2 regions of the Streptomyces sp. NPDC013157 genome follow, and region 2 is predicted to be linked to the other one. Evidence: riboswitches for the same ligand, from Rfam matches in the RefSeq annotation. Region 2 holds a riboswitch; the other holds the start of a gene.
What was found. Region 2 has a riboswitch for ZMP and ZTP ahead of ACFY6U_RS33495 (glycine hydroxymethyltransferase). Riboswitches for the same ligand answer to the same signal wherever they lie in the genome.
Positions count from the first base shown of each region.

Region 1: it holds a riboswitch for ZMP and ZTP, as region 2 does, so the genes downstream of both, ACFY6U_RS08820 (bifunctional 5,10-methylenetetrahydrofolate dehydrogenase/5,10-methenyltetrahydrofolate cyclohydrolase) here and ACFY6U_RS33495 (glycine hydroxymethyltransferase) in region 2, are expected to answer to the same signal.

Region 1 is NZ_JBIBAK010000002.1:756,736-767,246, forward strand. It holds gene ACFY6U_RS08775 (MBL fold metallo-hydrolase) at 1-375, opposite strand, end outside; gene ACFY6U_RS08780 (S-(hydroxymethyl)mycothiol dehydrogenase) at 375-1,463, opposite strand; gene ACFY6U_RS08785 (rhodanese-like domain-containing protein) at 1,682-3,349, shown strand; gene ACFY6U_RS08790 (sulfite exporter TauE/SafE family protein) at 3,346-4,095, shown strand; gene ACFY6U_RS08795 (metal-sensitive transcriptional regulator) at 4,229-4,516, opposite strand; gene ACFY6U_RS08800 (rhodanese-like domain-containing protein) at 4,616-5,197, shown strand; gene ACFY6U_RS08805 (ABC transporter ATP-binding protein) at 5,324-7,045, shown strand; gene ACFY6U_RS08810 (hypothetical protein) at 7,117-7,413, opposite strand; gene ACFY6U_RS08815 (nuclear transport factor 2 family protein) at 7,586-7,954, shown strand; ZMP/ZTP riboswitch at 8,127-8,209, shown strand; gene ACFY6U_RS08820 (bifunctional 5,10-methylenetetrahydrofolate dehydrogenase/5,10-methenyltetrahydrofolate cyclohydrolase) at 8,234-9,082, shown strand; gene ACFY6U_RS08825 (CU044_5270 family protein) at 9,086-10,054, opposite strand; gene ACFY6U_RS08830 (RNA polymerase sigma factor) at 10,047-10,511, opposite strand, start outside.
Region 2 is NZ_JBIBAK010000013.1:172,317-182,827, forward strand. It holds gene ACFY6U_RS33475 (hypothetical protein) at 365-553, shown strand; gene ACFY6U_RS33480 (ATP-binding protein) at 752-2,107, opposite strand; gene ACFY6U_RS33485 (Uma2 family endonuclease) at 3,115-3,762, shown strand; gene rocD (ornithine--oxo-acid transaminase) at 3,816-5,021, opposite strand; ZMP/ZTP riboswitch at 5,126-5,216, shown strand; gene ACFY6U_RS33495 (glycine hydroxymethyltransferase) at 5,249-6,703, shown strand; gene trpS (tryptophan--tRNA ligase) at 6,876-7,889, shown strand; gene ACFY6U_RS33505 (2'-5' RNA ligase family protein) at 8,032-8,610, shown strand; gene ACFY6U_RS33510 (decaprenylphospho-beta-D-erythro-pentofuranosid-2-ulose 2-reductase) at 8,708-9,463, opposite strand; gene ACFY6U_RS33515 (FAD-binding protein) at 9,490-10,511, opposite strand, start outside.

The sequences.
Region 1 (10,511 bases), on a different contig from region 2:
CGTGTGCAGCACGGTCAGGTCGGCGCCGGCGGCCTCGATGACCAGCCCGTCGGACAGGTGGTTGTCGGGATCGCGGTCGGGGTGGGTGAGCTTCCACAGCGGCAGGTCGTCGGGGTGCAGCCAGATCTTGGCGCCGGTGAGGTCCGCGAGGGCGGGCGCCGCGTCGATGTGGTCGTTGTGGGCGTGGGTGCAGACGATCGCCTTCAGTACGCGGTCGTCGACCGCCTCGGCGATGGCCCGGGCGTCGTGCGCGGCGTCGATGACGATCACTTCGCGTTCGTCGCCGACGATCCAGACGTTGTTCTCGACGTCCCAGGTGCCGCCGTCGAGGGTGAACTGGCCGGAGGTGACGAGGCGTTCGATGCGCGTGGTCATCAGAGCACCACCACCGAACGCAGCACGTCGCCGCCGTGCATCCGATCGAACGCCTTCTCGACCTCGTCGAGCTGGATCGTCTCGGTGACGAACGCGTCCAGCGGCAGCCGTCCCTGGAGGTGCAGGTCGATCAGCATGGGGAAGTCCCGGGAGGGCAGGCAGTCGCCGTACCAGGACGACTTGAGGGCGCCGCCGCGGCCGAAGACGTCGAGGAGCGGCAGTTCCAGCTTCATCTCGGGGGTGGGTACGCCGACCAGGACGACGGTGCCCGCGAGGTCGCGGGCGTAGAAGGCCTGCCGGTAGGTCTCCGGGCGGCCGACCGCCTCGATGACGACGTCGGCGCCGAAGCCGCCGGTCAGGCCGCGGATGGCCTCGACGGGGTCGCTCTCGCGCGAGTTGATCGTGTGGGTGGCGCCCAGGGAACGGGCCTTCTCCAGCTTCCGGTCGTCGATGTCGACGGCGATGATCTTCGCGGCGCCCGCCAGGTTCGACCCGGCGACCGCCGCGTCGCCGACCCCGCCGCAGCCGATCACGGCGACCGAGTCGCCCCGGCCGACGTTGCCGGTGTTGATCGCGGCACCGATGCCGGCCATCACCCCGCAGCCGAGCAGCCCGGCGACCGCCGGGGAGACGGCCGGGTCGACCTTGGTGCACTGCCCGGCGGCGACCAGCGTCTTCTCGGCGAAGGCGCCGATGCCGAGGGCCGGGGCGAGTTCCTGGCCGGTCGAGGCGAGGGTCATCTTCTGCTTCGCGTTGTGGGTGTTGAAGCAGTACCAGGGCCGCCCGCGCAGACAGGCCCGGCAGGCCCCGCACACGGCACGCCAGTTGAGGATCACGAAGTCACCGGGCGCGACGTCCGTGACGCCCGCGCCGACCGACTCCACCACCCCGGCGGCCTCGTGGCCGAGCAGGAAGGGGAACTCGTCGGTGATGCCGCCCTGTTTGTAGTGCAGATCGGTGTGACAGACCCCGCAGGCCTGCACCTGTACGACGGCTTCGCCCGGCCCCGGGTCGGGCACCACGATCGTCTCGACCCGCACGGGCTCGTCCTTGCCCGGTGCGATCACGCCGCGTACTTCCTGCGCCATGGGCCTGCCCTTTCGTCGCTCTGCTGACGTGCTGGCCTCCGACCCTACGCGGGAACGATCAGCGACGGCACGCATCGACCGCCGCGGATCTTCCCCTGCCACCGCCGTTCGTGTTGCCACCACCTCTGTCATATACCCCCGGGGGTACCTCTGCTACGGTGGCCCACATACCCCCGGGGGTAATTCACGAGGGGGATCGAGGAGAGGAGTGTGCTGCCGTGTCCTTCGTCGACACCATCGAGGTGCCCGGACTGGGCAACCGCAGTTATCTGGCGGGCGGGGCGCACGGCGCCGTCGCGGTCGATCCGCCCCGCGACGTCGACCGGGTGCTGGCGGCCGTCGCCCGGCGCGGGGTCAGGCTCACGCAGGTCGTGGAGACGCACGTGCACAACGACTACGTCTCCGGCGGCCTCGAGCTGGCCCGGCTGACCGGGGCCGCGTACGTGGTGCCGGCCGGGGCGCGGGTGGCGTACGAGCGGGTGCCGGTGGCCGACGGGGACGTGCTGGAGATCGAGGCCGGCCTCGCGCTGCGGGCCCTGGCCACCCCCGGGCACACCCCGCACCACACGTCGTACGTCCTGGAGGAGACCGGCCGCGCGGTGGCCGTCTTCACCGGCGGCTCGCTGCTGATCGGCACGGTCGGCAGGCCCGACCTGGTGGAGCCCCGGCTGACCGGCGAGCTGGCGCGGGCGCAGCACGCCTCGGCGCACCGGCTGGCCGCCGAGCTTCCGGACGCGACGGCGGTGCTGCCGACGCACGGCTTCGGCAGCTTCTGCTCGGCCGGGGACGCCGCCGGTCCGGACACCACCATCGGCCGGGAGCGCGCGGTGAACGAGGCACTGGTCAAGGACGTCGACACGTTCGTCGCGGAGCTGCTGGCGGGACTGGACGACGTACCCGCCTACTACGCCCACATGGGCCCGTTGAACTCCGGTGGCCCGGCCCCCGTCGACCTCACGCCGCCGGGCCGGGCGGACGCGGCGGAGATCGCGGCGCGGCTGGCCGCCGGGGAGTGGGTGGTGGACCTGCGCAACCGGGTGGCGTTCGCCGAGGGACACGTCTCGGGCACCCTGAACTTCGAGGCCGACGGGCAGCTCGCCACCTATCTGGCCTGGCTGCTGCCCTGGGGCCGGCCGGTCACGCTGCTCGCCGAGTCGGCGGCCCAGCTCGCCGCCGCTCAGCGGGAGCTGATCCGCGTGGGCATCGACCGCCCGGCCGCGGCCGCCACCGGCGCACCCGAGGCCTGGCTGCGCGCGGGCGAGCGGCCCCGTTCCTTCCCCCGTGCCACCTTCGCGGACCTGGCCGCACGCGGCACGGAGGACGTCGTCGTCCTGGACGTGCGCCGCGACACCGAGCGGGCCGGCGGCCACATACGGGGTTCGGTCCACATACCCCTGCACCAGGTGCGGGAGCGGCTGGGCGAGATACCCGGCGGCACGGTGTGGGTGCACTGCGCGGGCGGGATGCGGGCCGCCGTCGCCGCCTCCCTCCTCGACGCGGCCGGGCGCGATGTGGTGGCCGTGGACGACGGGTTCGCGGCGGCGGGCGCGGCCGGGTTGCCGATGGCCCGGCTCACCCCGGCCGAGGCGCGGGAGCGCACGGACGCGGATGCCGTCCTGCTGGATGTCCGCGAGGCCGGCGAATGGGCGGCCGGACACGCGCCGCGGGCGGTGCACGCCCCGCTGTCCGGGCTGGCGGCCGGGGCTCCGCTGCCGCCGGCCGCCGCGGACCGCCCGCTCGTCGTGATCTGCCACTCGGGCCGGCGCTCGCGGGAGGCGGCGGCGCTGCTGACCGCCCGCGGGCTCGACGCGGTGGACGTCGTGGGCGGGATGACCGCCTGGCGCGCGGCAGGCCTCGCGGTGACCGCCGAGGGCACCGCCGGATGAGCGCGCTCCTGCTCGCCCTCGGCGCCGGGGCCGTCACCGGGCTGGCGCTCGGGGCCCTGGGCGGCGGCGGCAGCGTGCTGGCCGTACCGGCGTTGATCTATCTGCTCGGCTTCAGCCCGGCCGCGGCCACCACCGCGAGCCTGGTCGTCGTCACGGTCACCTCGGCCACCGCACTCGTCGCGCACGCCCGCGAGGGCGCGGTGCGCTGGCGGGCCGGTGCGGTGTTCGCGGCGGCGGGCCTCGGGCCGGCGGCGGTCGGCGGGGTGTTGTCCCGGCATCTTCCGGCGGCGCTGCTGACCGGGGCGTTCGCGCTGCTGGCCGCCGTGGCGGCGGTGCGTATGCTGCGGCCCGCGGCGACCGCGGTCACCGGGCCGGGCCCCGTACGGGCGTCCCGGGTCGCCGGGGCCGGGGCCGGGCTCGGCGCGGTGACCGGGGTGCTCGGGGTGGGCGGCGGGTTCCTCGCCGTGCCGTCCCTGGTGAACGTCGTGGGGCTGCGGATGCGTGCCGCGATCGGCACGAGCCTGCTGGTCATCACGGTCAACTCGCTCACCGCGCTGGCGGCGCGCGCCGGTGCGGCAGCGGGCGTCGACTGGTCGGCCGTGGGGCCCTTCGCCGGGGCCGCGATCCTCGGCGCCTGGGACGGCAGACGGCTCGCGGCCCGCCTCTCCGCGGGCACCCTCCAGCGGCTCTTCGCCTACGCGCTGCTCGCGGTGGCCGCGTTCATGCTGGCCGACGCGGTCAGCTGACGCGCCGAGCGCTCCGCGGGAAGGGCCGCGATATGCCGTCGGTCGGCTGCGGCGCCGTTGTGGCTGGTCCCGCAGTTCCTCCCCCAGCCTTCGGCCGGGGGTGCCCCCAGCGCCCCTTTCGGGGCGCTACCGCTCAGGCAAGCGACAGGAACAGCTTCTCCAGCCGTGCCTTCATCTGCTCGGTCGTCTCACCGTCCGCCCCGCTCCGGGCGGGGTCGATGATGCACTGCTGCAGCCCGGTCGCGATGATCGCGAAGCCCGCCCGGTCCAGGGCGCGCGAGGCGGCGGCGAGCTGGGTGACCACGTCCTCGCAGTCGCGGCCCTCCTCGATCATCTTGATCACGCCGGAGATCTGCCCCTGCGCCCGGCGCAGCCGGTTCAGCACCGACTTGAGCTCGTCGCCCTCGAACTGAAGCTCCACGACCACCACTCCTCACATACCCGTAGGGGTATTTTACCCGCCCCTCGGGCGAACCCGCCGCTCATCACTTCATCACTGCAAGGAAGGATCGCATCCGCCATGACCACTACTCCCCCGAACCCTGGTCTCACCCCGGACCAGGCCCTCGCCCGCCTCCCGGAGCTGACCGTCGTCGACGTCCGCACACCCGGCGAGTACGCCGCCGGCCATGTGCCCGGCGCCCACAACATCCCCCTGGACGCGCTGCACCGGGCCCTGCCCGCGCTCCGGGCCGCGGACGGCGGGATGCTCCTGGTGTGTGCCTCCGGCGCGCGGGCCGAGCGCGCCCGGGCACTCCTCGCCGAACACGGCATCCCGGCGGCCACCCTCACCGGCGGCACGCACGGCTGGGCCGAGCGCGGTCACGAACTGCACCGGCCGCGCGGCGCGTCCCGCGCGACCTGGGCCATGGAGCGCCAGGTGCGGTTCACCGCCGGGGCGGCCGTCCTCGCGGGCCTGGGCCTCGGCCTGCTGCACCCGGCCTGGCTCCTGCTGTCGGCGGGGGTCGCGGGCGGCCTGGTGTTCTCGGCGCTCACCGACACCTGCGGGATGGCCGCGGTCCTCTCGAAGCTGCCCCACAACCGGCCGCGTCCGGCCGACCTCGACGCGACCCTGGCGAAGCTCGGTTCCGCCCGGAGCTGACCGGGCCCCGGTGCCGGGAGCGGCCGTCGTAGCCTGGGCACGTCGGAGGGCGCCGCCCGCCGCCGGACGAGGAGCACCGTGACCGCCCCAGACGCAGTTCCGACGACACCGGGGAAGGAGCCCGCCGTGCTCCGGCTGCTCCTCTCCTATGTACGGCCGCACCGCTGGGCCCTGCTGGCCGGCGCGGCGCTCTCGCTGGTGACGGGTGCGACCGGGCTGCTGCTTCCGCTGGTGGCCCGGGGGTTGATCGACGACCTGTCCCACGACCGTTCCATCACGGCCAAGTTGCTCGCGATGGCGGGTCTGGTGGTCGCCAACGCCGGGGTGGGCGCGCTGGGTTCGTACGTCCTGCGGCGCGCCGGAGAGTCGGTGGTGCTCGGGGCGCGGCGCACCCTGTCGTCGTATCTGCTCAGGCTGCGGATCAGCGCGGTGGACCGCACCGAACCCGGTGACCTGATGGCGCGGATCACTTCGGACACCACCCTGCTGCGCGAGGTCACCACGGACTCGCTGGTCGCACTCGGCACCGAGGGACTCACCCTGCTCGCCACCGTGGTGATGATGGGGGTGGTCGATCCGGTGCTCCTTGCCGTCACCCTCGTCGTGATCGGCGCGGCGGGCACGGTGGTGGGCACGATCGTGCCGCGCATCAACCGGGCGAGCCGCCGGGCGCAGGACGCGGTCGGGGTGATGGGGGCCTCGCTGGAGCGGGTGCTGGGCGCCCTGCGCACGGTGAAGGCGTCCGGCGCCGAACACCGGGAGGAACTCGCCCTGCACGAGGCCGCCGAGGAGTCCTGGCGGCAGAGCGTGCGGGCCGCCAAGTGGTCGGCCGCGGCGGGCAACACGGCGGGGCTGGCGATGCAGCTGGCGTTCATCACCGTGCTCGCGGTGGGCGGGGCGCGGGTGGCGACCGGTGCGATCGGGGTGGGCACGCTGGTGGCGTTCCTGCTCTACGTCTTCTACCTGATGCAGCCGATCCAGCAGGTCGTCGGGGCGATCACCCAGTACCAGACCGGCGCCGGCGCGCTCGCCCGCATCCAGGAGGCGCTCCGGCTGCCCGCCGAACCTCCCTCCCGGCGCGCCGAGTTGCCGTCCGCCGGCGCCGAACCGGCCGCCGTCGCCTTCACCGACGTGCGCTTCCGTTACGCCGACGACCTGCCGTACGTCCACCACGGTGTCACCTTCGACGTGCCCGCGCGGGGCATGACGGCGTTCGTCGGGCCGTCCGGCGCGGGCAAGACCACCGTCTTCTCACTGATCGAGCGGTTCTACGACCCGGAGTCCGGCACGATCGCCGTCGACGGCCGTCCGGTCGCCGACTGGGAACTGCCGCTGCTCCGTTCGGCCATCGGGTATGTCGAGCAGGACGCTCCGGTGCTGTCGGGGTCGCTGAGGGACAACCTGCTCCTCGGCAACCCGGAGGCGGACGAGGACGCGGTCGCGCGGGTGGTGAAGACGACGCGGCTCGACGGCCTGGTCGCCCGGCTGCCGCAGGGGCTGGAGACCCTGGTCGGGCATCGCGGCACCAAGCTGTCGGGCGGGGAGCGCCAACGGGTCGCGATCGCAAGGGCGTTGCTGCGCCGGCCCCGGCTGCTGCTGCTGGACGAGGCCACCTCGCAGCTGGACGCGGTGAACGAGGCGGCGCTCCGGGACACCGTCGCCGATGTCGCACGGTCGACGACGGTGCTGGTGGTCGCCCACCGGCTGTCGACGGTGACCATGGCAGACCGGATCGTCGTCATGGACGCGGGCCGGGTCCGCGCGGTGGGCACGCACCGGGAGCTGGTGGCGGCGGACCCGCTGTACGCGGAGCTGGCGGCGACGCAGTTCCTGGCCTCGGAGCACTGAGAGCGGAGCACCGAGAGCGGGCAACGAGGAGGGCCGCCCCCTGCCGGGACGGCCCTCGGTGTGCGGCGCGGTCAGGCTTCGATGCCCGGCAGCAGCCCCATGGCGGGCGCGGCCAGGTCGGTGACCTGGTGCAGTTCGCCGAGCTTGTGGAGTCCGTTCAGCCCCTGTACCTGCTCCGAGACCTTCGGCATCCTTCCCCGGTACTCCGCCGGGACGTCGCTGCGGGAGACCGAGTCGAGCACGCCGAGCGCGGTGAGCTTCCCGGGGTGCTGCGCGCTCGCGTCGGCCGCGTTCGCCAGCGGCGCGGCGAGGCCGGTGACCCCGACGGCAAGGCCGACGGCGGCGACGATACGTCGTGTTGAGATCATGCCCTCAGCAACGGCCCCGGCGCCGGGCCGGACACGGGCAGCCGGTCCGCCTCACCCGCAAGGCGGAGCGTGCGCCTGCGCTTGCCGAGCCCGGCGGTGCGGGGGACGCTCGATGTGAGGGGCTCGCGCGGTCCGCTCCGCATCGGGTCGCGGGCTCCCGCAGGAGGTCACCATGGGCACCGCGACGGGTTCCACGTTCGACACCGACACGCTGCGCCGGGCCATAGAGGGGAACACCGGGAACAGCCTTCTGGCGCTCTACGCGGACGACGCCGAGATCCGCATCATCGACCGCAACACCCAGCCCAGCCACCCCAAGGTCCTGCACGGCCGCCAGGACATCGCCGCGCTGCTGGACGACGTCTACAGCCGCGACATGACGCACAGGCTGGACCAGTGCATCGTCCAGGGCGACAAGGCCGCCTTCAGCGAGTCCTGCGAGTACGGGGACGGGGTCCGGGTGCTCGCCGAGTCGATGATCACGCTCCGCGACGGCAAGATCGCCGAACAGATCATGATCCAGGCATGGGACGACGAGTAGTCGCAAGGACCGGAAGGGTCCAGGTCAGCTCACGCTTGACCTGGACCTTCTCGGCGCGGGCGACGCTGGGACACGCCCACCGCCCGCGGCCCCGCGCGTGCACCGCGCTGCTGCGGGCGCTGCTGCGGACCGCGCACTGTCGCCGGAGACGCCGAGCGTCTCGGTTACCCTGAACGCGGGCCGTGACTGGCGCTGAGGTGGAGCACCACCGGGGAGCGGTCCGCACTGTCGCTGCCGTGCGCCTGGGCGATCAAGGTCGAACCAGCTCAGGAGCGCCGCATGACCCAGGCTCGCCTCATCGACGGAACCGCCGTCGCCCGCCGAACCGTCGAGGAGACCGCGGAGAAGGCCGCCGACCTCACCACACGGACCGGCGTCACGCCGTGTCTGGCGACCGTGCTGGTCGGCGAGGACCCCGCCTCCGTCACCTACGTCCGGATGAAGCAGAACCGCAGCCGCAAGGCAGGCATCGCCTCCCGGCACGTGGCCCTGCCCGCCACCACGACCACCGCCGAACTCGTGTCCACCCTGCGAGGGTTGTCCGCCGACCCGGCGGTGCACGGCATCCTGCTCCAGCATCCGGTCGGCGAACACATCGACGAGCGGGCCGCGTTCGAGGCGATCGCGCCGGAGAAGGACGTGGACGGCGTGACCTTCGCGTCGTTCGCGACGATGAGCTTCGGCCTGCCGGGCTTCGTCTCCTGCACCCCCGGCGGCATGCTGCGCCTGCTGGACGCGTACGACGTCGACCCGGCAGGGAAGCGTGCGGTGGTCGTCGGCCGCAGCGCGATCCTGGGCAAGCCGGCCGGGATGCTGCTGCTCGCGCGCGACGCCACCGTCACCTACTGCCACTCCCGCACCCGGGACCTGTCCGCGGCCGTCCGCGAGGCGGACATCGTGGTCGCCGCCGTAGGCCGGCCCCGGCTGATCCGGGGCCGGGACATCAAGCCGGGCGCGGTCGTGCTCGACGCCGGCTACAACGAGGGCAACGTCGGTGACGTCGACTTCGGCACCGCCGTCGAGCGCGCCTCGCTGATCACGCCGGTGCCGGGCGGGGTCGGCCCGATGACCATCGCCGTGCTGCTGGAGCAGACGGTGGCGGCCGCCGCCCGGCAGCTCGGGGCATGAGGGTCAGCGCAGCCAGGCGCGGTACTCCATGACGTCCCCGGCCCGCACCCCGTACTCGGGGTCGTCCCGGGTGAACGTGGTCTCCAGACCGAGTACGGCACCGGTGGCCGGGTCCAGGATCAGCATCCGCCGCCCGCCGGTGCCCTCGTCGAGGACGTAGGCCTGCCCGGTGCGGCCCAGCCGGTCGGTGACCTGGCCGGCGGCCCGTAGGCCCTTCGCGTCGGCGAGCAGGTCGGCCAGGGCCGCCGTCTCGCCTGCCCCGAGCGTCCAGTTGTCCAGCAACTCCGTGGTGGCGTCGAGGAGTTCGGACGTGGTGAGGGTGTCGCTGTGGATCAGGTCGGTGAGGTAGGCGCGCAGCTTCGCGGGGTCGTGCGGAGGTGTGGACAGGGGCGGTGCGTCGCCCCACATCGGCGGGAAGGTCTGCCGGCTGAGCACCTTGCCGTCCTCGACCCGGCCCGTGTCGGTCAGGACGGGACGGCCCGCGTGGTCCGGGTCGGTCGCCACGACCACCTCGGTGTGCGTGCCGTCCGCCCGCCACCGCACCACGCGTTCCTCGGGCAGGGTGACCGGCGGCCCGTCGTCGCTCATGGCCAGGCTCCAGGACTGAACATGGGTGCCCTGGCGCAGCGCCGGGGAGCCGTCCGTGGCGGCCACCGCGGCGAGTCTGGCGACCTGGGCGAGCGGTACGGCGGTGGAGTGGGCGCGGACGGTCAGCGGCCGGGGCGCGGCGACGGCCGGGGCGCCCGAGGAGCCGCCGAGCAGCACGGTCAGCGTGGTGGCCGTCACGACGGCGGCCGCGGTCAGCCCCCACAGCAGGCGCGGACGGGCCCAGGCCGGGCGGCCGGGGCGGGGGCTGTGCAGCAGCCGGTTGAGGTGCCGCTCGGCGGTGTGGTCGAGGGGTCCGTCGCCGAAGCGGGGGCCGTCGGCGGGCACCGGGTCGGCGGCGCGCAGCAGGTCGAGTTCGTCAGCCATGGCGGTGTTCCTCGGAAAGGGCCTCGGCGGTGGGCGGGCGCAGTCGGCCGATCTCGGCTCTGAGGCGGCGGCGGGCGCGGTGCAGCCGCATCGCCGCCGCCCGTTGCCCGCAGCCCAGGACGACGGCGACCTCGTCGACGCCGAGCTCCTCCCACGCCGTCAGCCGCAGCACCTCCTGGTCGGCCGGGGACAGCCGGGCGAGTGCGTCGTGCACCCAGGAGCCGGGCCGCTCGCTGTCGGGGCCGGCCGCGAGGTGCCGGCCGTGCGCGGTGTCGTCGTTGCCCAGCCGGTCCACCAGCCGGCGCCGGCGCCCGTATCCGCGTACCGTGTTGGCGAGGCAGTTGCGTGCCACGCCGTACAGCCAGGGCAGCGGGGCCGCCGGCAGGTCGGCGCGGCGGCGCCAGGCCACCGTGAACACCTCCGCCACCACTTCCTCCACCTCGCCGGTCCGCCCGTC
Region 2 (10,511 bases):
CTGCCGCACCCCGATGATCAATGCCGGGTTCGACCTTGCCATCCCTCGCCGTAGGGACGAGAGCGCTTGGGAAGCACGTGGGGTCACACTGCGTGCCGGCCTCACCTTTCACTCATGCGGTTGCGGCTGGTCCCGGCTACCGGCCGCGGTCGACTGCGGAGGTCCGTGAGCGAGGCCGGGCGGCCAAGCGGCTCGGGCTGCCGGAACGGACGGCGCTGAAGCGCTACGACCCCTGGGAGAACCCAGCGCGGCAAGGGCGTCACCGCAGTCCTGGACGGGGAGGCCGTACCCGAGGGCCGCCAGGTCGTGCAGGGCGCGACTCGCTGACGGAGGCAGCACAAACCGTGCCCGGAACAGGGAGACCGTGAGCAGGAGACGATACGTCGCCCGAGGCGTGCCCGGTGGATACCGGATCTGGGACAACAGAGGACGTCGATGGTGGGGCGATCTCTACGAGTTGTGCCCCGACGATCCCGTGGCCGAGCTCAACGGCCAGGCGGACCACGCGCGGATAACGGCGCTGATGAAGCGCTACAGGGCGGAGAAGCGGTAGGTGACCCGAAGCGTGGATGACGAATACGCGCACCACAGCCGCACCAGATCAAGCGGGGAACAGCGGGGAATCACGGGGAATGGGGCACCGCCTGCCAAGGCCCCCTGTCGACAATTCACCGAGGTCAGCGCCTGTATCAGCCCCAAAAGCTCGCAGCTTCCCAAGCTGCGGTCGCTGCATGGTTCGACACTCGCAGCGCTACAACGGATTGCCTAGCACGTAGGAGTGCAGGTGGGGGACGGTGATGCGGGCCCAGAACTCGTCGGCATATTGGTCGATGTGCACCAGTGCGCGTCTACCCAGTGCGAGCAAGGCCCGCTTCGTGTAGTCGTAATCGGCATGTGGATCCTCTTCGAAGGAGACTTCCCCTGAGTCGGCCAGTGCATTCCTCGCCGCGCCGATGATCAAACCCCCTGGGACGTCGCCAGGCGCAGCAGCCCCGCGTGTCCAGAAGCTGCTTTCTAGCAGGGAAAAGTCCACATCAGCGTTGCCGCTCGAATCCGTAGAGCGGCGCTGGAGATCCGCGACGATTCGGAGGACCCGTCGCTCCGCAGGCGTGCATTCCCGTAGAATCCGGGGGAAGTACCACGCGTCCAAATCTCGCCGGGCGCGTTTACAAGCGGTCTTGGCGGCGAGCACATCGACTCGAGGACCCGAAGCCTCACGCCAGGTACGGTCCCCGATCAACTGGATAAGCCATGGATTCCCTTGAGAGAAGTGAACCGCTTCCTCTAGCGCATCCGGGGTGAAGTCCGCATTTGCTTCGTGAGCTGGCAGGGCGAGTGCGCTGCGCGCATCGATGCGGGATAAGGGCAGCAGACGCATGTATTTGTTTGCTCCCAGACGGGCTGCGGCTGTGCTGTAAAAGCTCGGCTCGTCCGTCTCTGGCCCTGCGCCCTGCCAAGAAGGAAACAACCCGCACGCTAGGAATCCCACTGGCAAGCGGCGCTGTGCAACGGCGTGGAGTGCAGCGTCAAGGGGGCGAAACTGTTCCTGGGGAATCACCTGTGCTTCGTCGAGCGCGAGTAGGACACCGATCGAGCTGTCTTGTGCGGCTTCGCCGATTTCAATGATGAGACGACGCAGGTCGAGCTCGAAGATCCCCGTGTCTGCAGTGCCTCTCACGGCCTCCACGTCCAGATTCAGCGTCACGCCAGCAACGGAAACGGAGGTGAACGCTTTGAGTACACCCAGTGCCCGTTTAATGGCAGCACTCATGCGATGGCGCCGAGTCATTGAGTGGAGCGCCTCACTCGCGAGTACTGCGATTAGCGCCGACAAATGAGTCCCAGGGATTGCCTCTTCCGCTCCCACACACCACCCTTGGCTTCGCGCCGCATCGAGTAGGTGGTTGAACAGGGCAGTCTTACCCGAGCCTCGCGCTCCAGTGATGAACGGGAACGTTGCTGCCTTTCCGTCTTGCATGCGGTGACGGGCGACATCGAACTCCTCGATGACATCACGGCGCCCAGCCAGATGTGTCGGCTGGACGCCGGCGCCGGGGGTGTAGGGAGATAGCCGGGGATCCACGTGGATGACCTTATGGCGCGGCATGAGGTGCTCGCATAGAGATCGCTACGTTCCGTACTCCCGCTCCGTCGCCAGCGCGCAAGGGGCTGGTTCCTTCCATGCCGCCGGCGCTACAGCCCGCTTCGTCGCTGACTGTGTTCCACCCAAGGTCCGGCGGCTACGTCCGTCTCAGTTTCCGTCTCATTCAGCCACGTTCACGGCCGTTCAGCGGGATGCGCGCCCCGGGCTTGCCTCACCGGCTGACCGCCCATGAACCCAGGCGAACGCCCCCACACGCACTCCGACGTCTCACCACCACAGTTGGAAAGCGTGCACCCAGAAGAGCACTCCCGACGTACTGACCGGCGTGCGCCTGCATCATCTGACGCCGCCGATCGTCCGCCCTGCCCCGTGCCGGCTACGTGCCACACGCTGGATGCCCGAAGGCGCAGCGAACCGACGGAGGGGGACAGACCGTGGGTGAGTGGAAGCAGGGGAAGTGCGGGTGGCCGACGGCGACCGGCGGTCGTTGTCAGAACAAGACGCTGAAGGGCACTGCGCGCTGCCACCTCCATCAGGGGAACTGGACGAAGCGCGGCCAGGCCGAGCTGAAGAAGCGTGCGAGCAGGCGCCGTAAGAAGTGATCCGTGCGCGGTTCGTGGCCTCTCTGCGTCTGTTGGAGGGGGGTGGTGTCGAAGCTTCACGAGTTCCCGGACCGACGTGGCTCGGGGATCTCTTCTGAGCCACCCCCCTTGGTCGCGCGCTCCTCTTTGCCGAGACAGCAGACCGCCCCAACGCTCCGCAGCGTACGGCCAGCCACTGACAACGTCGTGCACCACTAGCGCACCAGATCGAGCGGGGAACAGCGGTGAAAGCCACCGAGGCCGAGAGGACAAGGCCCACGGCGTGGTCTCGCCGTTGTGCTCGGACTGGACGAGGGGCCGGCGCTACGGGTGCCCGCGGCCGAGCCACTGCTCGTACGGGATGGTGGGCCGCTGCGATCACCGGGTACAGCCAAATCCCTGCCGTACAGTGAAAACCATGTCGCGTGAGTGTTGAGACGCTTCCCGCTGGACCTTCAGGCAGGCAACGAGAGAGGTGGCGCTTTGGGCACCCCGGCTCATCACCCCATTCCCGTCCGCCGCGGGCACCTGCGCGAGGCCGCGGAGAGCATCGAGCAGGCCACGGGCATGAGTGTTGAGATCATCGGAGGAACACTCGTGATGTCCCCCAGCCCCAGCGGCAGGCACGCGGGCATCATCATCGACCTGCGCGATGCCATCCGCCCCGGGCTTTCGGCCCCGTACGAGGCGTTCGAGAACGTGTCCGTCCCGATGCCTGATGATCCGGACGACTACGCGACCCCGGATCTGACCATCGGCCCACGTACCTTCAAGGACGACGACGGCTGGCTCCTGGACGCCGACGCGGTCGAACTGGCCGTGGAGGTCATCTCCCCGTCCGAGCGACTCAAAGGAATCAACGAGAAGACCGCGTGGTACGCGGCAGCGGGCGTCGCTCGTCTCTTGCAAATCGACCCGCGGACAGGCACGTGGTCGCTGTTCGGCCGTCCTGGAGAAGGCGAGTACCGGAGCGTCGTCCACGGCAAGTACGGAGAGGACGTGCCGTTGCCCACCGGACTCGGTGGCGATCTGTCCACGGCCGGCCTCGGCCGGTACGGGACGCGGCCGGGCGGCTGACCGCGGGTGTCCGGGCGCGGCGAAGGGATCGCGGAGCCGCGCGAGGGAGGCCTTCAGGCGCTCAGCACCTCCCACAACTGCTCGACCCCCCACTCCAGATCCTCCTCCTCGACCACCAACGGCGGCGCCACCCGCACCGTCACCCCGTGCGTCTCCTTCACCAGCACGCCTCGCTCCATCAGCCGCTCCGCCACCGCCCGCCCCGACCCCACCGCGGGATCCACGTCCACCCCCGCCCACAGCCCCCGCCCTCGTACGGCCGTCACCCGCCCGCTCCCGGTCATCTCCGCCAGGCGCCGGTGGAGCAGTTCCCCCAGTTCGGCCGCCCGCTCCTGGAACTCCCCGGTCCGCAGCATCGCGATCACCTCCAGGGCCACCGCGCAGGCCAGCGGATTGCCGCCGAAGGTGGACCCGTGCTCCCCGGGCCGGAACACCCCGAGCACCTCCGCGTTCGCCACCACCGCCGACACCGGCAGCACTCCACCCCCCAGCGCCTTCCCGAGGACGTACACATCGGGTACGACCCCCTCGTGCTCGCACGCGAACGTCCGCCCGGTCCGCCCCAGCCCCGACTGGATCTCGTCCGCGACGAACAGCACATCCCGCTCGCGGGTCAGCTCCCGCACCCCGGCCAGGTAGCCCTCCGGCGGCACGACGACCCCCGCCTCGCCCTGGATCGGCTCCAGCAGCACCGCGACCGTGTTCTCGGTCACCGCGGCCCGCATGGCCGTCAGGTCGCCGTACGGCACGATCTCGAACCCCGGCGTGTACGGCCCGTAGTCCGCCCGTGCCTCCGGATCCGTGGAGAAGCTGATCACGGTCGTCGTACGGCCGTGGAAGTTCCCGCCCGCCACCACGACCTTCGCCATCTCGGCCGGCACGCCCTTGACCCGGTAGCCCCACTTCCGGGCGGTCTTCACCGCCGTCTCCACCGCCTCCACGCCGGTGTTCATCGGCAGCACCGTCTCCATCCCGCACAGCTCGGCCAGCTCGGTGCAGAACGCGGCGAACCGGTCGTGGTGGAACGCCCTCGACGTCAGCGTCACCCGCTCCAGCTGGGCCTTCGCCGCCGCGACCAGGCGCGGGTGGCCGTGCCCGAAGTTCAGCGCCGAGTAGCCGGCCAGGAAGTCCAGGTACCGGCGTCCCTCGACGTCCGTCATCCAGGCGCCGTCGGCCGTCGCGATCACCACCGGCAGCGGGTCGTAGTTGTGCGCGCTGTGCGCGTCGGCGGCGGCGATGAGGGCTTCCGTAGTGGTCACGGCGACTCCAGGGGACGCGGCAGGACTGCCCCCTTTCCTACCTTCCGCCCCTGCCCGACTGGTGGACGCCACGGCCCTCGGGCCCGGCGTGCCCGGTAATGTGATCCACGGGCCGTGACTGGCGCGCTGGGATGGGACCGACCATCGGGGAGCGGCTCGTGCTGTGACCGAGTGCCGTGCGCCTGGGCCGAACCGTGAATGCCGAACGCCATGTCCGGAGGTCCCGAATGTCAGACAAGTCCGCGCCCCTGTCCACCGAGTCCACGGCCTACCGTGCCGCCCTCGACGTGATCCGCGCCGTCGAGCCGCGGGTCGCCGACGCCATCGGCCAGGAGGTCGCCGACCAGCGCGAGATGCTCAAGCTGATCGCCTCCGAGAACTACGCCTCCCCGGCGACCCTGCTCGCCATGGGCAACTGGTTCAGCGACAAGTACGCCGAGGGCACGATCGGCCGCCGCTTCTACGCCGGCTGCCGCAACGTCGACACCGTCGAGGCGCTCGCCGCCGAGCACGCCCGGGAGCTGTTCGGCGCGCGGCACGCCTACGTTCAGCCGCACTCCGGCATCGACGCCAACCTGGTCGCCTTCTGGGCCGTCCTCGCCGACCGCGTCGAGGTCCCCTTCCTCCAGAAGGCCGGCGCCCGCCAGGTCAACGACCTCTCCGAGGCCGACTGGGCCGAGCTGCGCCAGGCCTTCGGCAACCAGCGGATGCTCGGCATGTCCCTGGACGCCGGCGGCCACCTCACCCACGGCTTCCGCCCGAACATCTCCGGCAAGATGTTCGACCAACGCTCCTACGGCACCGACCCGGCCACCGGCCTGATCGACTACGACGCGCTGCGCGCCCAGGCCCGTGACTTCAAGCCGCTGATCATCGTCGCGGGCTACTCGGCGTACCCCCGTCTGGTGAACTTCCGGATCATGCGCGAGATCGCGGACGAGGTCGGCGCGACCCTCATGGTCGACATGGCGCACTTCGCCGGTCTGGTCGCCGGCAAGGTCCTGACCGGTGACTTCGACCCGGTCCCGCACGCCCAGATCGTGACCACGACCACCCACAAGTCGCTGCGCGGCCCGCGCGGCGGCATGGTCCTGTGCGACGACTCCCTCAAGGACCAGGTCGACCGCGGCTGCCCGATGGTCCTCGGCGGCCCGCTCCCGCACGTCATGGCCGCCAAGGCCGTCGCGCTGGCCGAGGCCCGGCAGCCCGCCTTCCAGGACTACGCCCAGCGCATCGTCGACAACTCGCGCGCGCTGGCCGAGGGCCTGATGCGCCGGGGCGCCACCCTGGTCACCGGCGGCACCGACAACCACCTCAACCTGATCGACGTCGAGACGTCGTACGGCCTCACCGGCCGCCAGGCCGAGTCGGCCCTCCTCGACTCCGGCATCGTCACCAACCGCAACGCGATCCCCGCCGACCCGAACGGCGCCTGGTACACCTCCGGCATCCGCATCGGCACGCCCGCGCTGACGACGCGAGGACTGGGAACGGCGGAGATGGACGAGGTGGCGGGTCTGATCGACCGTGTCCTCACCGCCACGGAGCCGGGCACGACGAAGTCGGGCGCCCCGTCGAAGGCCTCCCACGTCCTGGACGAGAAGGTCTCGACGGAGATCGCCCAGCGCGCGACCGACCTGGTGGCGGGCTTCCCGCTGTACCCGGAGATCGACCTCGGCTGATCGACACCGGTCAGGGGCAGCGCCCCGTAAGGGGCGCTGGGGGTACCCCCGGCCGAAGGCCGGGGGAGGAACTGCGCGAGCAACCACATGCGACCCGCAGTCCCCCGCGCCCCGAAACCACCCCACCCCTCAAGGGCCGACCACCCCCTCACCCTCTGAGAGAATGGTGAGCATGGCTTCTGACCGACCCCGCGTGCTCTCCGGCATCCAGCCCACCGCCGGCTCGTTCCACCTGGGCAACTACCTCGGCGCCGTCCGCCAGTGGGTGGCCCTCCAGGAGACCCACGACGCCTTCTACATGGTCGTCGACCTGCACGCGATCACGGTCCCGCAGGACCCCGCCGACCTGCGCGCCAACACCCGGCTCGCCGCCGCCCAGCTGCTCGCGGCCGGCCTGGACCCGGACCGCTGCACCCTCTTCGTGCAGAGCCACGTCCCGGAGCACGCCCAGCTCGCCTGGGTCATGAACTGCCTGACCGGCTTCGGCGAGGCCAGCCGGATGACCCAGTTCAAGGACAAGGCGGCCAAGCAGGGCACGGACCGCGCGAGCGTCGGCCTGTTCACGTACCCCATCCTCCAGGTCGCCGACATCCTGCTCTACCAGGCCAACGAGGTCCCCGTCGGCGAGGACCAGCGCCAGCACGTCGAGCTCACCCGTGACCTCGCCGAGCGCTTCAACGGCCGGTTCGGCGAGACCTTCACCATCCCGAAGCCGTACATCCTCAAGGAGACGGCGAAGATCTACGACCTCCAGGACCCGGCGATCAAGATGAGCAAGTCGGCGTCCACGCCGAAGGGCCTCATCAACCTCCTCGACGACCCGAAGGCGACCGCGAAGAAGGTCAAGAGCGCGGTCACCGACACCGACACCGTGATCCGCTACGACGCCGAGCACAAGCCGGGAGTCTCCAACCTGCTCACCATCCACTCCACCCTCACCGGCAAGTCGATCGCCGAGCTGGAGCAGGAGTACGAGGGCAAGATGTACGGCGCGCTCAAGACGGACCTCGCCGAGATCATGGTCGACTTCGTCACTCCGTTCCGGGAGCGCACCCAGCAGTACCTGGACGACTCGGAGACCCTCGACTCGATCCTCGCCAAGGGGGCCGAGAAGGCGCGTGCCGTCGCCGCCGAGACCCTGGCCCAGGCCTACGACAGGGTCGGTTTCCTGCCCGCCAAGCACTGAGTCGCATACCAGGCGAAGCGAAGCGCTGCACATCACTTCGGCCACGGCTGCCCGGGAGGCGGCCGTGGCCGTACAGTCGATAGCCGGACGGCCGGGTACGAACCCGACATGCGTCCGCCCACCACGACCGACGGGAGATGACGTGGGGACCGTAACGATCGGCGTGTCGATCGCGGTCCCGGAGCCTCACGGCAGCCTGCTCCAGCAGCGGCGCGCGGGCTTCGGCGACGCCGCGGCCCACGGCATCCCCACGCACGTCACGCTGCTGCCGCCCACGGAGATCGGCTCCGCCGAGTTGCCGGCCGTGGAGGCGTATCTCGGCGAGGTCGCCGCCATGGGCCGGCCGTTCCCGATGCGGCTGTGCGGGACCGGTACGTTCCGGCCGCTGTCGCCGGTGGTGTACGTCCGGGTGGTCCAGGGCGCGGACGACTGCGCCTGGCTGCAGCAGCGGGTCCGGGACGCGTCCGGGCCGCTCGACCGTGAGCTGCAGTTCCCGTACCACCCGCACGTGACCGTGGCCCATGGGATCGACGAGGCCGCCATGGACCTGGCGTTCGCCGAGTTGGCGGACTTCGAGGCCGAGTGGTCCTGTATGGGGTTCGCGCTGTACGAGCAGGGCGCGGACGGGGTGTGGCGGAAGCTGCGGGAGTACGTCTTCGGGGGCTCTGTTGTTCCACCTCAGGTGGGGCATGCGGAGCGGGGGAGTATCGCGAGTCGGTAGGGCGCGGGCCGGTGGGGCCCGGTCGCGCAGTTCCTCCCCCAGCCTTCGGCCGGGGGTACCCCCAGCGCCCCTTGCGGGGCGCTTCGGCCGGCCGGAACTAGATCGGCAACCTCCGGAACACCGACCGCGGTGCGTGCCGCAGTGCCGACATCACGACGCGCAGCGCTCCCGGCACCCACACCACCTCCGACCGTCGCCGCAGGCCCAGCTCGATCGCCGTCGCCACCGCCTCCGGGGTGGTGGCGAGCGGTGCCTCGTCCAGGCCCCGCGTCATCTTCGTCCGGACGAACCCCGGCCGTACGACCATCACGTGCACGCCCGTGCCGTGCAGCGCGTCGCCCAGCCCTTGGGTGAAGGCGTCCAGGCCCGCCTTGCTGGAGCCGTAGATGAAGTTGGAGCGGCGGGCGCGTTCGCCGGCGACCGAGGAGAGGACGACCAGGGAGCCGTGGCCCTGGCTCTGCAGGGCCCGTGCGGCGACCAGGCCCGCCGAGACGGCGCCCGTGTAGTTGGTCTGGGCGACGCGCACCGCGTTCACCGGTTCGCGTTCGTCGGTCGCCTGGTCGCCGAGGATGCCGAAGGCGAGCAGGACCACGTCGACGTCGCCGTTGGCGAAGACCTTGCCGAGGGCCGTCTCGTGGGACTCGGGGTCGAGCGCGTCGAAGGCGAGGGTGTGGACGTCGGGGCCGAGGGCGCGCAGTTGTCCGGCGGCCTGTTCGAGGGCGGGGGAGGGGCGGCCGGCCAGCCAGACCGTACGGGTGCGGCGGGCGATCAGCCGGCGCGCGGTGGCCAGCGCGATCTCCGACGTACCGCCGAGGACGAGCAGGGACTGGGGCATTCCGAAGGCGTCCTTCACGGCAACTCCTGAGGGCTGGAGGAGGGCTAGAGACCGAGGCGGCGGGACAGGTCGGAGACGAACACTCCGCGTGGGTCCAACTCCGCGCGCAGGGCACGGAATTCGGCGAGTCGTGGGTACATCGCGGCGAGCAGGTCGGGTCGGAGCCGGGCGTCCTTGGCGAGGTAGACGCGGCCGCCGGCGCCGGCGACCTCCTCGTCCAGTTCGTCGAGGAAGGCGCCGAGGCCGGGCAGCCCGGCGGGGATGTCGAGGGCGAGGGTCCAGCCGGGCACGGGGAAGGAGAGCCAGCCGGGGTCGGCCTCGCCGAAGCGCTTGAGGACGGCCAGGAAGGACGGGCAGCGGCGCTCGGAGATCCGGGCCACGATCCGGCGCAGGGCGGCCTCCTGGCCGTGTCCGACGACGAACTGGTACTGGACGAAGCCGGCCCGGCCGTAGACGCGGTTCCAGTGCGGGACGCCGTCCAGGGGGTGGAAGAACGAGGAGATGCGCTGGAGTTGGCCGACCCGGGCGCGGGGTGCCTTGCGGTACCAGAGTTCGTTGAAGAGGCCGACGGTGGCGGAGCCCAGGAGGCCGTCGGGGACGTGGGCGGGGGCGGGTGGCAGCTCGCGGGGGCGGAAGGCCAGCGGGGCACGCCCGGCGCGGGTGTTCCCGGCGAGCGCCTCCCTGGGTGCGTGGTCGCCGCGGGTGAGCACCGCGCGCCCGGTCGCCGCCCCGCGCGCGAGCAGGTCGATCCAGGCGACCGAGTAGCGGTAGCGGTGGTCGGTCCCGGTCAGGCGGGTCATCAGGTCGTCGAGGTCGGCGGCGCGTTCGGTGTCGACGGACATGTACGACGTCTCGACGGGGAGGAGGCGGACGGTCGCCGTGAGGATCACTCCGGTCAGACCCATGCCGCCGGCCGTCGCGTCGAACAGCGGGGTGCCGCGGCTCACCGTGCGGACCTGGCCGTCGGCGGTGAGGAGTTCGAAGGACAGCACGTGACGGGAGAACGATCCCGAGACATGGTGGTTCTTGCCGTGGATGTCGGCGCCGATCGCGCCGCCCACCGTCA